Regions from separate parts of the Paraburkholderia sp. HC6.4b genome, predicted to be linked through region 1. Evidence: riboswitches for the same ligand, from Rfam matches in the RefSeq annotation. Region 1 holds a riboswitch; the other holds the start of a gene.

Evidence for each region. A riboswitch is a leader RNA that binds a small molecule or an ion and turns the genes downstream of it on or off. The one in region 1 is predicted to bind cobalamin.
Region 2: linked by a shared signal. The riboswitch ahead of HDG34_RS10155 (TonB-dependent receptor domain-containing protein) and the one ahead of cobW (cobalamin biosynthesis protein CobW) in region 1 are both predicted to bind cobalamin.

The regions. Positions count from the first base shown of each region.
Region 1 is NZ_JACHDC010000039.1:5,693-13,308, forward strand. Features, by position in the region: gene cobN (cobaltochelatase subunit CobN) at 1-1,330, opposite strand, end outside; gene cobW (cobalamin biosynthesis protein CobW) at 1,345-2,436, opposite strand; cobalamin riboswitch at 2,638-2,916, opposite strand; cobalamin riboswitch at 2,997-3,257, shown strand; gene cobA (uroporphyrinogen-III C-methyltransferase) at 3,452-4,702, shown strand; gene cobO (cob(I)yrinic acid a,c-diamide adenosyltransferase) at 4,699-5,301, shown strand; gene HDG34_RS37780 (cobyrinate a,c-diamide synthase) at 5,305-6,657, shown strand; gene bluB (5,6-dimethylbenzimidazole synthase) at 6,641-7,300, shown strand; gene HDG34_RS37790 (DUF4136 domain-containing protein) at 7,337-7,616, opposite strand, start outside.
Region 2 is NZ_JACHDC010000005.1:327,729-335,344, forward strand. Features, by position in the region: gene HDG34_RS10150 (iron ABC transporter permease) at 1-120, opposite strand, end outside; gene HDG34_RS10155 (TonB-dependent receptor domain-containing protein) at 160-2,106, opposite strand; cobalamin riboswitch at 2,197-2,462, opposite strand; gene HDG34_RS10160 (ATPase) at 2,683-3,042, shown strand; gene HDG34_RS10165 (cell division protein ZapA) at 3,039-3,353, shown strand; RNA gene ssrS (6S RNA) at 3,420-3,601, shown strand; gene HDG34_RS10175 (EVE domain-containing protein) at 3,743-4,201, shown strand; gene HDG34_RS10180 (SIMPL domain-containing protein) at 4,447-5,172, shown strand; gene lgt (prolipoprotein diacylglyceryl transferase) at 5,267-6,172, opposite strand; gene HDG34_RS10190 (LysR family transcriptional regulator) at 6,233-7,219, opposite strand; gene ilvD (dihydroxy-acid dehydratase) at 7,378-7,616, shown strand, end outside.

The sequences.
Region 1 (7,616 bases):
CCGGATCGTTGGTCACGCCTTCGGTCAGCCTGTTCAACAACGCGTCGCCGTTTTCGGGTAGTTCGCCGACACGATAACCTTCATCGCGCAGCATCGACAGAATGCCGACCACCGACGCCGGCGTATCGAGCCCGACGCCATTGCCGATGCGCCCTTCGCTCATCGGATAGTTGGCGAGAATCAACGCGACTTTCTTGTCGGCGTTATCGAGCGAACGCAAACGGCACCAGCGCCGGCTCAGCTCGGCGAGAAAGCGCACCCGTTCGAGGTCGGGCTGATAGCGGACCACGTCGACCTGCGTATGCGCACAGCGATACGCGAGCCCCTTGAAGCTGATCGCGCGCGTGATGATGCGCCCGTCCACTTCGGGCAGCGCGATATGCATCGCGATGTCGCGCGAATTGAGGCCGTGGTTGTCCTTCAGCCAGTCTTCGCGATTGCCGCCGCTCAGGATCACCTGAAACACCGGCGCGTCGCCGGCGAGCGCGAGCGGCTCCGGGTCGTCGATCGCGGAAGCGGCGAACGCAGTCGTGTTCAGCACGAGCGCGACACCATGTTGCGCGCACAGCGACTGCACGACATCGCGGCTCACCGCATCCTTCAGCGACGTGATCGCGAGCGGCAGCGGATTGAGCCCTTGCGCTTCGAGCGCGTCGATCAGCGCATCGAACACGGCGGTATTGGCGGCCTGCAGATGCGCCTTGTAGAACAGAATCGCGACGACCGGCGCGTCTTGCCGCCAACGCGCCTGCCAGTCGGCGACGATGGGGGTATCGCGCTCGGGGTGATACAGCGACGCGGCCGGCAACGCGCGCGGCGGATCGGGTTCGCGCCCCCAGTCGAGCGCGCGATACGCGATGCAGCGCAAAAACGCCTCGGCGTTCTGCGGACCGCCCTCGCGCAGATAGCGCCACAGCTGCTGACACAACCCGGCGCTCGCGGTGCTGCGCGCGAGCAGGTTCGGGTCTTCCTGCAGATCGCCGGAAAACATCGCGAGTGTTTGCTGTTTGCGCTGCGCGAGCGCGACCACCTGCTCGATGCCGTACGGCCAATACGTTTCGCCGCCGAGATGATCGACGACGACCACGCGCGCATGCTGCAACACGTCGTCCAGATAGAAATCGACCGAGGCAGGCTGACGCAGATACGTGACGTTCGCGAGCCGCACGCTCGGAAAGCCGTCGCCGAGACGCGGCACTACGCTCGCGAGCAGCGACAGCGTGGTGTCGGCGGAACTGAGCACGACGATCTCGGCGGGCTGCTGATCGATGCGGATCACGCCCTGCGTATCGTCGACGAAGCCGCCCGGCGTCGTGCGCAGCAGATGCATGCTGGTGCGCCCGTTTATGCCGTCGCGTTCGACGTCGCGCCGAGCGCCGCGTCGAACGCCTGTTGCAGCGCGTGTTGGTCGAGGTCTGCGCCGATCAGCACGAAGCGGCTCAACGCGCCGTCGCCATTTTCACCCGCTTGCCAGCGCCGGTCGAAGTAGCTGTCGAAGCGCCGGCCCACGCCCTGGATCACGAGACGCATCGCCGCGCCCTGCAGTGCCGCGAAGCCTTTGACACGGTAAATCGTGTGGGTTTCGACGAGCGCCTGCAAGGCGGCGAGCGCCGCGTCGCGCGACGGTACGGATGCCTGCACGACGACCGAATCGAATTCATCGTGGTGGTGATTGGGGTCGTCGGCGGAACCGTGGTGGTCATGACGCAGGTGGATCGTCTCTTCCGACGCCGCTTCGAGGCCCAGCAGCGTATGCAGGTCGAGCCGCCCCCGCTGCGCACGTACGATCTTCACCTGCGGCGCAATCTCCGCGCGGATCGCGGCTTCGACCTCGTGCTGCCGCGCGTCGTCGATCAGATCGGTCTTGTTCAGAATCACCAGATCGGCCGCCGACAACTGGTCTTCGAACAGCTCGTGCAGCGGCGACTCGTGATCGAGATTCGGATCGGCCTTGCGTTGCGCATCGACGGCGAGCGGGTTATCGGCGAACTGGCCGCTCGCGGCGGCCGGGCCGTCCACCACCGTCACCACCGCGTCGACCGTGAAGCCATTGCGGATCTGCGGCCAGTTGAACGCCTGCACGAGCGGCTTCGGCAACGCCAGGCCCGACGTTTCGATCAGCACGTGATCGAGTTCATCGCGGCGCTCCGCGAGCTTTTCCATCACCGGGAAAAATTCTTCCTGCACGGTGCAGCACAAACAACCGTTCGCGAGTTCATACAATTGCCCTTCGGTCTCGACGCCGTTTTCATCGCAACCGATGCCGCAGCCCCTGAGGATTTCGCCGTCGATGCCGAGCTCGCCGAACTCGTTGACGATCACCGCAATGCGCTTGCCGCCCGCATGCTGAAGAATGTGCCGCAGCAGCGTGGTTTTGCCGCTGCCGAGAAAGCCCGTGACGATCGTGACGGGGATCTTGCGCAATTGAGTTTGCATCGTGAGGTCCATCCCTTGGCGTTGATCGGTATGCCGGAAAGTCCGCGCGTGGGTCCGCGTCGGCTGGCGAATGGAGCGAATGAAGCACGCGCAGCAGTACCAGCGATCACCAGACACGGGGACGAACGACGGCATGGCCGCGACAACGGAAATACAGAAAGCGGAACTGAGGTCATGAACGCGCCGCCGCATCCCCGCGGCGGTCGTTCTGCTTCGTTGGGCCGGTATCCGGGCTGGCGAAAGCGCCGCTTCCCCTTCCCGGCCGAGTGGTTTCTCGTCCAGTGGTGAAATGTCCACGCGAGCTTGCGCGAGGACATCGAAGCCGGCACTGCGGTGCCCGGCTATCAAGCCGGAACCGCTTTTCGCTTACCGTTGCGGGGACAGCACAGGTTAGCCGCTCCAGAGCAGGTGGCTCCCTGTTTCCCGTTTAACTGCATGTGCACGAGCGCGCATGCGAGCACCCAAAGTGCGTGCGAGTGTAGGCCCGCGGCCTTGCGCAGTCAAGCAACGCAGCGAGCCGGAAAGCGCCGCCGAGGCTTATCCGGCAAGGCGCCATGTGCTATCGTATGCGCGCGTTTGGTGCCCGCACATGCGCTCGCGTGTGCAGTTAAACGGGAAACAGGCAGCGCCTCGCGCGTTCAACCTGTGCTGTCCCCGCAACGGTAAGCGACCTGCGGCGCGCGATTCGATTCGCCTTCGATTCCGACGTGCCGCGCATGCGTTTTTTGATGCCACTGTCCCGCGAATCCACAAACCGGGACGGGAAGGCGAAGCGCATGAGGCCGCCAGCCCGGATACCGGCCAGACGCGGAGGCGGTGCCGCATTGCATCCGTGCATCACGTGGCGCCGCCGGCCGCCGGAATCCGCGGGGAACGGATGTGAAGGCGTAGCAGCGCGGCATCGCGCGTGCCCGGATTCGCAGTTCCGCATGACCTCTATATTCACCGCCGCGCGCGCTGTCGCACGCCGCGTCTCTTCTTCCATCACCGCATGGCGCGCGCCATGCACGCCGCGATGACGCGCGCCTGGCTGATCGGCGCCGGTCCCGGCGACGTCGAACTGATCACGCTGAAGGCCACCCGTGCGCTCGCGCAGGCCGATGTCGTGCTCGTCGACGATCTGGTGAATCCCGACGTGCTGCAGTTTGCGCGCACCGACGCGCAAGTCGTGTACGTCGGCAAGCGCGGCGGCCATCCGTCGACGCCGCAAGCCGACATCGTCGCGCAAATGCTCGGGCATCTGCGCGCGGGGCGCAGCGTCGCGCGGCTCAAGGGCGGCGATCCGTTCGTGTTCGGCCGCGGCGGCGAAGAGTTGCAGGCGCTACAGGCCGCGGGTATCGAAGTCGACGTGATCAACGGCATCACGGCCGGCATCGCAGCGCCCGCGGCGCTCGGTATCGCGGTCACGCATCGTGATCTCGCGCAGGGCGTCGTGTTCGTCACCGGCCACGGCGCCGGCGGCAGTGGCGAACCGGACTGGGCCGCGCTCGCCGCGACGCGCATGACGCTGGTGATCTATATGGGCATGCGCCGGCTCGGCGAGATCGCCCGCGCATTGCTCGCGGCCGGCATGTCCGCCGACACGCCGTGCGCGGCGATCGAGTCGGCGACGCGGCCTGAGCAGCGTCATGTGCTCGCGCCGCTTCGCGAGTTCGCCGAGGCGGTGGCGCGTGCGGGGCTCGGCTCGCCGGCGATCGTCGTGATCGGCGGTGTGGCGTCGCTCGCGCTGGCGCGTGATGCGGCCAAACGCGACGCCCGCGTTGCTCACGAACTGGCAGCGAGCGCGACACGACACGGACTCGGACGCGCGATCAAAACGCTGAGCGTCGGCATCGGTTGCCGCTTGCACAGCGAAGCCGCTGAGATCGAAGCCGCCGTCCGCGCAGCGCTCGGATCGAATGCCTTCGAGCAGATCCGCGCGATCGCGACGATCGACACCAAAGCCAACGAAGCCGGTCTGCTCGAATTCTGCTCACGTCATCAGCTGCCGCTGCAACTGTTCAGCCGCGAGCAGATCGCCGCGGTACCGGTCGCGTCGCCGTCGGCGGCGGCACACGCGCAGCTCGGTGTCGATGGTGTGTGCGAGCCGTGCGCGCTGCTGGCGGCAACGGCGCCGGACTCCACCGCAACCGCGCAAAACGCGCGTCTGATCGTACGCAAGACCGCGCACGCCGGCATCACGGTGGCGATCGCAGCGGCGAACAACGCTGCCCTTAGCGACGCGCCCCCATCCTATCCCGCCTCTCAAAACCAGGACCCTCGATGAAAACCGATCCGGAATCGCATCAACGCATGACCGAACGCCGCCGCGAAGGCCACGAAAAGAAGCAGGCCGGCGCGACCGTCGAAAAAGGCCTGCTGATCGTCAACACCGGCACCGGCAAGGGCAAGAGCACGGCCGCGTTCGGCATGGCCGTGCGGGTGCTCGGCCACGGCATGCGGCTCGGCGTCGTGCAGTTCATCAAGGGCGCGCTGCATACGTCGGAGCGCGATTTCCTCGGCGCGATCGCGCAATGCGATTTCGTCACGATGGGCGACGGCTACACGTGGAACACCCAGAACCGCGAGGCCGACATGGCGACCGCGCGCAAAGGCTGGAACGAAGCGCGGCGGATGATCGAAAGCGGCGACTACCAGATGGTGATCCTCGACGAGCTGAACACCGTGCTGAAGTACGAATACCTGCCGCTCGACGAAGTGCTCGCGGTGATCAACGCGCGTGCGCCGATGTTGCACGTCGTCGTGACCGGACGCCATGCGCCGGACGCGCTGATCGAAGCCGCCGACCTCGTCACCGAAATGCGCGCGATCAAGCATCCGTATCGCGAGCAAGGTGTGAAGGCGCAGCGCGGCGTGGAGTTCTGAGCGATGTCGGCATCCCCCAACTGGGCTTCGTCCGGGGCGCCCCCCCAGGGGACTTCCTTCGGGGCGTGCCCCGCGCTGTTCATCAGCGCGCCCGCGTCGGGACAAGGCAAAACCACGATCACCGCCGGTCTCGCGCGCTATCACCGGCGGCTCGGACGTCGCGTGCGCGTGTTCAAGACCGGGCCGGATTTTCTCGATCCGATGATCCTCGCGCGCGCGAGCGGCGCGCCGGTGCTGTCGCTCGATCTGTGGATGGTCGGCGAAAGCGCATGCCGCAACCTGCTCGCGCGGGCGGCGCAAGAAGCCGATCTGATCCTGATCGAAGGCGTGATGGGCCTGTTCGACGGCACGCCGAGCAGCGCCGATCTGGCGACCACGTTCGGCGTGCCGGTGCTCGCGGTGATTTCCGCGCAGGCGATGGCGCAGACCTTCGGCGCGGTCGCGTTCGGCCTTGCGCGCTTCAGACCGCAACTGCCGTTCCACGGCGTGCTCGCGAATCGCGTCGGCTCGGCTCGGCACGCGCAGATGCTGCAGGAAGCACTGCCGCCCGAGTTGCGCTGGTGCGGCCACCTCGCCGCGAGCGACGAGATCACGCTGCCCGACCGCCACCTCGGCCTACACCAGGCCGATGAAATCGACGATCTCGAAGCGCGCCTGGAACGCGCGGCGGATACGCTCGCGTCGACCGCGCTCGCCGAACTGCCGGCGCCGGTCGATTTCGGCGTGCCCTCGCCCGAAGTGCTGCCGCGTCTGCTCGAAGGCAAGCACATCGCGATCGCGCGCGACGCCGCGTTCTCATTCATCTATCCGGCCAACGTCGCGCTGCTCGAAGCGCTCGGCGCGCGGCTCAGCTATTTCTCGCCGCTTGCCGACGAAGCGTTGCCCGCCGGCACGCACGCGCTCTATCTGCCGGGCGGCTATCCCGAGCTGCATCTGGCGACGCTCGCGGGCAACGCGACCAGCGCGGCATCGATCCGCGCGCACGTCGAGGCGGACAAACCGCTGGTCGCCGAGTGCGGCGGCATGCTCTATCTGCTCGACACGCTGACCGACGCGCAAGGCACTAGCACACCGATGCTGGGCCTGCTACCCGGTCACGCGACGATGCAAACGCGCTTCACGTCGCTCGGCATGCAGCAGATCGATGGCGTCCACGGCACGCTGACCGGCCACACGTTCCACTACTCGAAGCTCGCGACGCCGCTCGCGCCGCAGCGCTTCGCCACGCGCGCGCACAGCGACACGCCCGGCGAAGCGGTGTTCCGCGTGGGCCCGATTGTGGCAACCTATATGCACGCTTACTGGCCCTCCAACCCGGCTTTCACGGCCGCCCTCTTTCATGGCGAAGCCTTTTGACGACTCCGAGCGCGCTGCGGTCTATCGCGCGATTTACGAACGCCGCGACATGCGCCACTTCGTGCCCGATCCGGTCGATCCGGCGGTGCTGCGGCGTCTGCTCGACGCGGCGCATCACGCGCCGAGCGTCGGCTACATGCAGCCGTGGCGCATCGTGCGCATCACCGACGCGGCGCTGCGCACGGGCTTGCGCGACATCGTCGAGCGCGAACGGCTCGCCACCGCCGATGCGCTCGGCAAGCGCCGCGACGAGTTCATGAAGCTGAAGGTGGAAGGCATGCGCGAATGCGCGGAGCTGCTGGTGATCGCGTTGATGGACGGGCGCGAGCGACACGTCTTCGGCCGCCGCACGCTGCCGGAGATGGATCTCGCGTCGGTCGCGTGCGCGATCCAGAACATGTGGCTCGCCGCGCGCGCGGAAGGACTCGGGCTTGGTTGGGTGTCGCTATTCGATGTCGACGCGGTGCACCAGCTACTGGGGATGCCGGAAGGCGCGCGGCCGGTCGCGATTCTGTGCCTCGGCCACGTCGCTGCCTTCTATAGCGAGCCGATGCTCGAAACGGAGCGCTGGGCGAGCCGTCTGCCGCTCGCCGATTGCGTGTTCGAAAACCGCTGGCCGCAAGACGAGCCGGCGCAGGAATAACTGATACTCGCGGCCCCGGCGACCCAAGGCTGCGTTTTAACGCTGCAGCGGCTCCATCGAGTCGACGTTCGGCACACCGCTCGTCTTGTCGATGCTGAGCTTCACACGCCAGTCGGCCGGCGCATCGAACGGCAGCTTCGCGAGCGCGGTTTTCACGAGCAACGGCAGTGCATGCAGCGGGTCCGCGTCGCGATCCATGAACACCGCGCCGACCTTGTAGCGCTCGGCGCCGCTCGCGTAGTCGAAAAAGCGCAGCGTCAGCGCGTGCTGATACTTGCGCCCAAACAGCAGCGCGCCTGGACCGTCGCTGCCCGCG
Region 2 (7,616 bases), on a different contig from region 1:
CGCGCCGAGCACCGCCACGGCGGCGAGCGCGAGGCCGAGCCAGATCGCGGCCGCGCGTTTCGCGTTCATCGGGCGCGGCGTCGCCATCGCGGCGCATAGCGAAGCGGACGCGCGGCTCATCCGCGTGCGCTCACGCATGCGGCCACCCCGGCGCGCGCGTCACTGCTGCTGCCAGCCGAGCGTGAGATACGCACCGCGTCGCGGCGAGTTATACGAGTAGGCCGTTTCATAATCCTTGTTGAACAGATTGTCGATTTGCGCGCTGACGTACCACGCTTTGGTGACGTTGTAGCGCGCCGACAGATTCACGATGCCATAACCGCCGAGGTTGCCCGTGCTATCGGTACGCGGACCGCTGACGATCCACTCGCCGCCAACCCGCCATCCACCGATACTGCGATTCACCGCGAACGACCCGAACCGACGCGCGCGCCGCACGAGGTCGGTACCGTTGTCGAGATCGACCGGGTTCTGCAGCGTCACCGTTGCGCGCACGTCGGTCTTGCCGACATGACCGCTCCACGATCCCTCGAGTCCCTGCACCTTCGCACGGCCGACGTTCTCCGCGAGGTAGATGCCGGGGATCGTCTGCACGTAGTCGATCAGATTCGTATAGCGCGTCTGGAATGCGTTCAGACGCATCACGCCGAGCGCATCGGTCGCGTACTGCAAACCGGCTTCGACCGAATGACTGCGCTCGGGCTGGATCGACGGGTTGCCGCTGATCGGATAGTACAGATCGTCGAAGCTCGGCGCGCGGAACGCATCCGAATAGCTTGCGGTTACCTTCCAGCGCGACGTGATGTCGAATCCGTAGCCGAGATAGTAACTGTTCGCTCCACCGAAATCGGAGTACTGGTCGCGTCGCACGTTGGCCTGAATCTGGTTGCGGCCGAAGCGCGCGCTGTAGCCCGCGAAGACCGAATCGACGTGACGGTCGGGCGCGGCGAACGTGTCGGAGTCGAGCGTCTGGTCGAGATGCTCGTAGCCGAATTGCAGCTTCTGGTGCGCGGCGAGCGCGAAATCGTTCTGCCACGTGTACTGGCGATTGTCGGTATCGAAGCGGCCGTTGTAGATGCCATTGGTGTTCGACACGCTGCGGTCGTCGCCCTCGGCGAGCGTGACGTGGGTGGTCCACCAGTCGGTCAGCTTGCCGTTCGCGAATACCGACACCTGACGCACCTTGCTATAGAGATTGTTCAGATCGGTCGGCTCGCCGTACGCATTGTCGTAGCTGTTGTCGTTGTTCGACTGGAAGTAGCTGACGCCCGCGTCCCAGCTGTCGGTGAACTTGTGACGCAGCGACGCGCTGATGCTCTCGTTCAGATTGCCGTTTGCGTTCGGATTCGCGTTCGGCGCCTCGAGCGGATTGAGCGACGAAAAGCCGTCGTCCTTCGTGCGCGCGAGCGAAATATTGAAAGTCGTGCGGCCGTCCTGATCGAGCGCGCCGTTCACGCCGGCCGTTTGCGTCTGCGTGCGATAGCTGCCGTAGCCGACCGAAAAATTGAAACGCGGCGGATGATCGCCGCCGTCTTTCGTGAACACCTGCACGACGCCGCCGATCGCGCCCGAGCCATACAACGCCGACACGTTGCCGTTCACCACTTCGACGTGATCGACCTGATCGAGCGGAATCTGTGCGAGTTGAGCTGAGCCGAGACTCACCGAATCGACGCGCACGCCGTCGATCAGCAGCAGCGATTGCGTCGACGATGCGCCGCGCAGAAAGAGGCTCGTGGTCGACCCGGGGCCACCCGTGCGCGAGATCTGCGCGCCTGGCGCGAGTTGCAACAGGCCGGGCAGATCGGTCGCGGTCGTGTCGGCGATGTCCTGCTGATCGAACTGCGTAGTCTGCGGGATCGCATCGCGCAACGCTTGCGGTCCGCGTTGCGCGGTCACGACGATCGGCGACAGCACGTTGCCCGGCGCATCGGTGGAGGCGGCATTGGCAGCGATTGCAGCGTTTGCGGCGGTAGCATCCGTGGCGGACGATGAAGACGAATACGGCGTCGCAGACGCGGACGCGGGCTCGGCGCTTTGCGCATGCACGACGAGCGGCAGGCTCGCGAACGCGAGCAGCGTTGCGCGGGCGATGGGGGACAGCATGGGATGACATTCCTGTGGATAGCGTGCGCGGCCTGCTTCCCCGCAGGCCGACGCGTCACGAGGCGCCCCCTTGTTTAGCGTTTTCGCGGGGGGACGTCCCTCTTTTCTGGCCGGTATCCGGGCTACGACACATCGATCCCGCCTTCCCACGCGTGACGCGCAGTGGCACACTCGCACGTTGAACTTCCAACCTTGCGATCAGGACCGACCTGCATGAGCACATCACATGCGGTCGCTTACCGTTGCGGGGGCAGCGCAGGTTCGCGCATCCGGTTTTGGCACCGCGCGCGTCCTGCTTCCCGTTTAACTGCGCACGCCGAGAAGCGCGCGCGGGCACCAGAGTGCGGGAAGTTTACGAGCGGCCTCGCGGGGCGTCAAGAAAGGTCGACCGGAGCGCAATCGGTTCTGTTGAATGCAGGTTATTGTCCGATGGATTACCGGTTTTTTACCTTATGGTCGACGACACGACATGCAACGAACCTGCACGTAGCGATGCTGTTACGTCTCGAAACGAGACAATTGTCGGAACCTGTAATATTCCGCGCTAAAATGCGATGTCTTTAGAGGACGCAGCACATGCTCACCGAACTCGAATCACTCTCCCAGAACATCGGCAAGCTGATTGCGATCAGCCAGCGCCACAACGAAGCGCGGCTCGCGCTCGAAGAGCAGCTCGCGCAAACGCGTGCCGAAGTGCAAGCCACGCATGCGGAACTCGCGCAATTGCGCGAAGAGCGCGACGCACTGCAGGCGGAACGCGACGCGCTGTCCGCCAAGATCGACGACGCTCAGGTGCGCCTGAATGCGATTCTCGAAAAATTGCCGCGCGCACGCGCGAGCAGCGAACCGGATAACCAGCTCGATCTGCTCGAGTCCGCCCAGCCCGGACACGAGGAAGCGGAAAGCGACGTGAGCCGACACGGAGAAAGCGCATGACCACCAAGCAGATCGAAGTATCGATTCTCGAAGTACCCTATCGTCTCGCCTGCTCGCCGGAAACGGAAGGCGCGCTGCTCGAGGCGGTCGCGCGCGTCGACGCCGAGATGAAGAAAATCCGCAGCGGCAGCAACGTGCGCGGCACCGATCGCATCGCGGTGATGGCTGCGCTGTCGCTGGCATCGGAACTGCTTAAGCTGCAAAGCAGCGTGCGACACGGAGAAGCATTTCCCGCTGAAGAAATCCGGCGTACAATGCAGCAAATGAACGAACAGCTAGGTACTGTGATCGAGCAGTACAGCTTGCAGTAAGCAGTAGTGGGCCGGTTTCGAATCGGTCACGTGTTGAACGGTTTGGGTTGTAGCTTCATCGGTTTAGCTTCCCTGCCTGGTTCGCCAAGGTCATACATTCCTTGAACCAATGCCATGTGCACGGTTGCGGAAATTTGTAGCACGGGTGTGCGCGTCACTCAGTCTGATGTACCCGAAGTGTTGCTAACTGCGACCAATTCTGAACCCTCGGTTCAGGATGCCGGCCTAGCGGCTAAGGCGGGGACCTTATCTGGAACGGCATCGGACTTCGGTTCGATGCCGTTTTTCTTTGGTCGTCGTTTTTTCGTTTGAGCGCCTTTTTCAGGGGCTTTTCCGTACGCGCCTGCTGTTGTTGCGCTTCGTTCAATCTCACACGCTCACTCCGATTCATGCGCTACTGGCTGATGAAGTCCGAACCGGACGAAGCAAGCATCGACGACCTCGCCAACGCACCTCATCGCACCTTGCCGTGGACCGGCGTACGCAACTATCAGGCGCGCAACTTCATGCGCGACGTGATGCAGGTCGGCGACGGCGTGCTCTTCTATCATTCGAGCTGTCCGGAGCCCGGCATCGCGGGCATCGCGGAGGTCTCGTCGACCGCGTATCCGGACCCTACGCAGTTCGATAAAAAGAGTCCGTACTACGACGCGAAATCGTCGCCGGAAACACCGCGCTGGATGCTCGTCGACGTCGTGTTCAAGAAGAAAATCGGGCTGATTCCGCTTGCCGCGCTGCGCGAGCATGCCGAATTGCAGGACATGCGCGTGCTCGCCAAAGGCAACCGCCTGTCGATCACGCCGGTGACCGAAGCCGAATGGCGCTTCATTATTAAACAGCTGGTTTAAGGGCGAACGCGCGACGCGGCACCTGTCGTGATCGCATCCAGGTCATCGTTTCCGATGCGGCGGCGAAGCACTAATTGGGGAACCAAGCGTCGGTAAAACGCGCCTAATCGGTCGACGAAAGCGTGAACTCGAACCGGCCGCTCAACGGCAAGCCGATGCATTCGCCAGCGCATCCGTCAAACCGCGCGCCACCACCCGGCGCTCGCGTCGAACGTGCACAACCTGTTCAAACAAGGATTCCAGTCATGACGGCAAAAACCGCGCGGTCCCTCGCACTTGCGCTCGCCTTGGGCGCGCCTGTGGCACTTGCACTGAACCCTGCGCCCGCTCGAGCGCAGACCATGATGCCGCAGCCTTCGGGCGTGCTGTCGCTGAATGCGCAGGCGAGCGCGGAAGTCCCGCAGGACGAAGTCGAAATCACGCTGTTTTACGAGCAGGAAGCGAGCGAGCCGTCGTCGCTGACGTCGACGCTGAACGAACGCGCCGACGCGGCATTGCAGAAAGCGCGCGGCGTCAGCGGCGTGACCGCGCGCTCGGGCGCGTTCTCGATCTTCCCGTCGACGGACCGCGACGGACGCATCACGACGTGGCGCGGCCGCACGGAAGTCGTGCTCGAATCGCGCGACTTCGCCGCGGCATCGAAGCTCGCCGGACAGATGGCATCGATCATGCAGGTTGGCAACGTGCGTTTCTCGCTGTCGCCGCAAGCGCAGCGCGCGGCCGAACAGCGGCTCAGCGGCGAGGCGATCAAATCGTTTCGCGAGCAGGCCGCGGCGTCCTCGCAGGCGTTCGGCTTTAGCGGCTATTCGATCCGCGAGGTCAACGTGAATCACAGCGGCGTGATGCCGCGTCCGATGATGATGATGAGCGCACGCGCGATGGGCGCCGACGCGAAGAGCGCGCCGCTGTCGCTCGAAGGCGGCACGTCGACGGTGACGGTCAACGTGTCGGGGTCGGTGCAGATGAAGTGACGCGCAAGCGCAAGCCCAAACAGAAAACGCCACGGCATCCATCGATGCCGTGGCGTTTTTTCATGCAACACTCGCAACGCTAGCCGAGCGCCGCTCAGTTCGCGCCAACCGCCTGCGCCGGCTCGCGACGCCCACGGCGATACGCCCACACCATCAGGCCGATGCCCGCGAGAATCATGGGCAGCGACAGCCATTGACCCATCGACAGCCCCATCGCGAGCAGGCCGAGGAAATCGTCCGGCTCGCGCGCGAATTCGACCGTGAAGCGCGCCAGGCCGTAGCCGATCAGGAACATCGCGGAAATCGCGCCGAGCGGCTTCGGTTTGCGCGAGAAAAAGATCAGCACGAAGAACAGCGCCACGCCTTCGAGCGCGATCTCGTACAGCTCCGACGGATGTCGCGGCAGCATGTGATATTGCGCGAACACTTCGTTCAGATGCCATTGCGCGGCCAGTTGCGGATGCGCGGCGAGCCATGTGGCGTCGTCAGGCGCGGCGCCGGGAAACAGCATCGCCCACGGCGCCGACGGATCGGTCACGCGGCCCCACAGCTCGCCGTTGATGAAGTTGCCGAGGCGCCCCGCCGCGAGGCCCGTGGGCACCATCGGCGCGACGAAGTCGGTGACTTGCAGCCACGAGCGCTTGCGCTGATAAGCGAACAGCATCATCGCGAGCGTCACGCCGAGAAAGCCGCCGTGAAACGACATGCCGCCTTCCCACACCTTGAAGATGTCGAGCGGATGCGCGAAATAAAAGCTCGCCTTGTAGAACAGCACATAGCCGAGCCGGCCGCCGAGGATCGTACCTAGCACGCCGTAGAACAGCATGTCGTCGATATCCTTCGCGGTCCAGCCTTGCGCGGCGACGTACGGCAGCCGCAGCCGCAACCGGGCAACGACGATCGCCGCGACGAATGCGACGAGGTACATCAAGCCATACCAGCGCACGGCGAGCGGCCCCAGATGGATGGCGACAGGGTCGAAATTGGGGTGAATGAGCATCGTGTAGTTATGGGCAGTTCAGGTTCGAAAGCAGTTTTTACAGGGAATCAGAAGCGGGATCTAGACACGCGACGCGACGCTCGCCGCATGCGCGCGCACGATGTCGATGAAGCCCGCCAGCACCGGGCTGACCTCGTCGCTGCGCCAGACGAGGCCCGTCTCGATCGCGGGCACCGACTCGGACAGCGGCCGGTACACGACGCCCGTGCGCCGCAGGTTACGCAACGATTGCGGCACCAGCGCGACGCCCATGCCGGCCGACACGAGACTCACGATGGTCTGCATCTGGATCGCCTCCTGGCCGATCCGTGGCGCGAGGCCCGCAACGCCGTAGCAATCCATAATGATGTCATAAAAGCCTGGCGCGAGACGCCTTGGGAAGATCACGAGCGGCGCGTCGGCGACATCGCGCAGGCTGACGGGCATCTCGAGCCATTCGGCGGCGGGGTCTTCGGCGGCGCTGCCCTTGCCGTTTGCGTTCACGCTGCCCCGCAAGCCTTGCGCCATCTCCGTCGACATCGCGATCACGAGCGGCTCGCGCGCGATCGGCAGCCACGACAGCTGCGCCGCATGCCGCGACGGCAGCGGCGCGATCACCAGACCCGCGTCGATACGCCCGGCCACCAGTTCCTCGACCTGCACGTCGCTGGTCGCCTCGGTCAGTTCGAGCCGCACGCCCGGATGCCGCGCGCCGAAATCGCGCAACAGCAGCGGCAGCAGGCCGTAATCCGCAGTCGACACGAACGCCAGCGACAGCACGCCCGCCTCGCCGCGCGCGAGGCTCTGCGCGAGCGGCCTGAGCCCTTCCGCGGCCGCGAGCAGCCGCTGCACCTCCGGCAACAGATCGGCGCCGACCGCCGTCAACTCGACCGAGCGCTTGGTGCGCGCGAACAGCTCGACGCCGAGCGTCTCCTCGAGCGCGCGGATCGCCTGCGACAGCGGCGGCTGCGTCATCGACAGACGCGCGGCCGCGCGCCCGAAGTGCTTTTCTTCGGCGACGGTGACGAAATAGCGCAACTGGCGCAGGTCGGGGATCGTCGGCAGCATGATTGATATATTTTACGACCTGAATAACCGCGAATAATACACACGACGCGAGTCACGCAAAACCGCCGGTTTGCACGGTCTGGCGGAACTACACTGAACGGATGCGCGCGCGCACGCCGCCGCGCGCTTTCATCAGAACAGCCAGACTGGAGCTCCCCATGGCCTACAACCGTCGTTCGAAGAACATCACGCAAGGCATCGCGCGTTCACCGAATCGCTCGATGTACTACGCGCTCGGCTACCAGAAGGAGGATTTCGACAAACCGATGATCGGCGTCGCCAACGGCCACTCGACGATTACGCCGTGCAACGCCGGCCTGCAGCGTCTCGCCGACGCGGCCGTCACCGCGATCAGGCGCGCCGACGCGAACCCGCAGACCTTCGGCACGCCGACGAT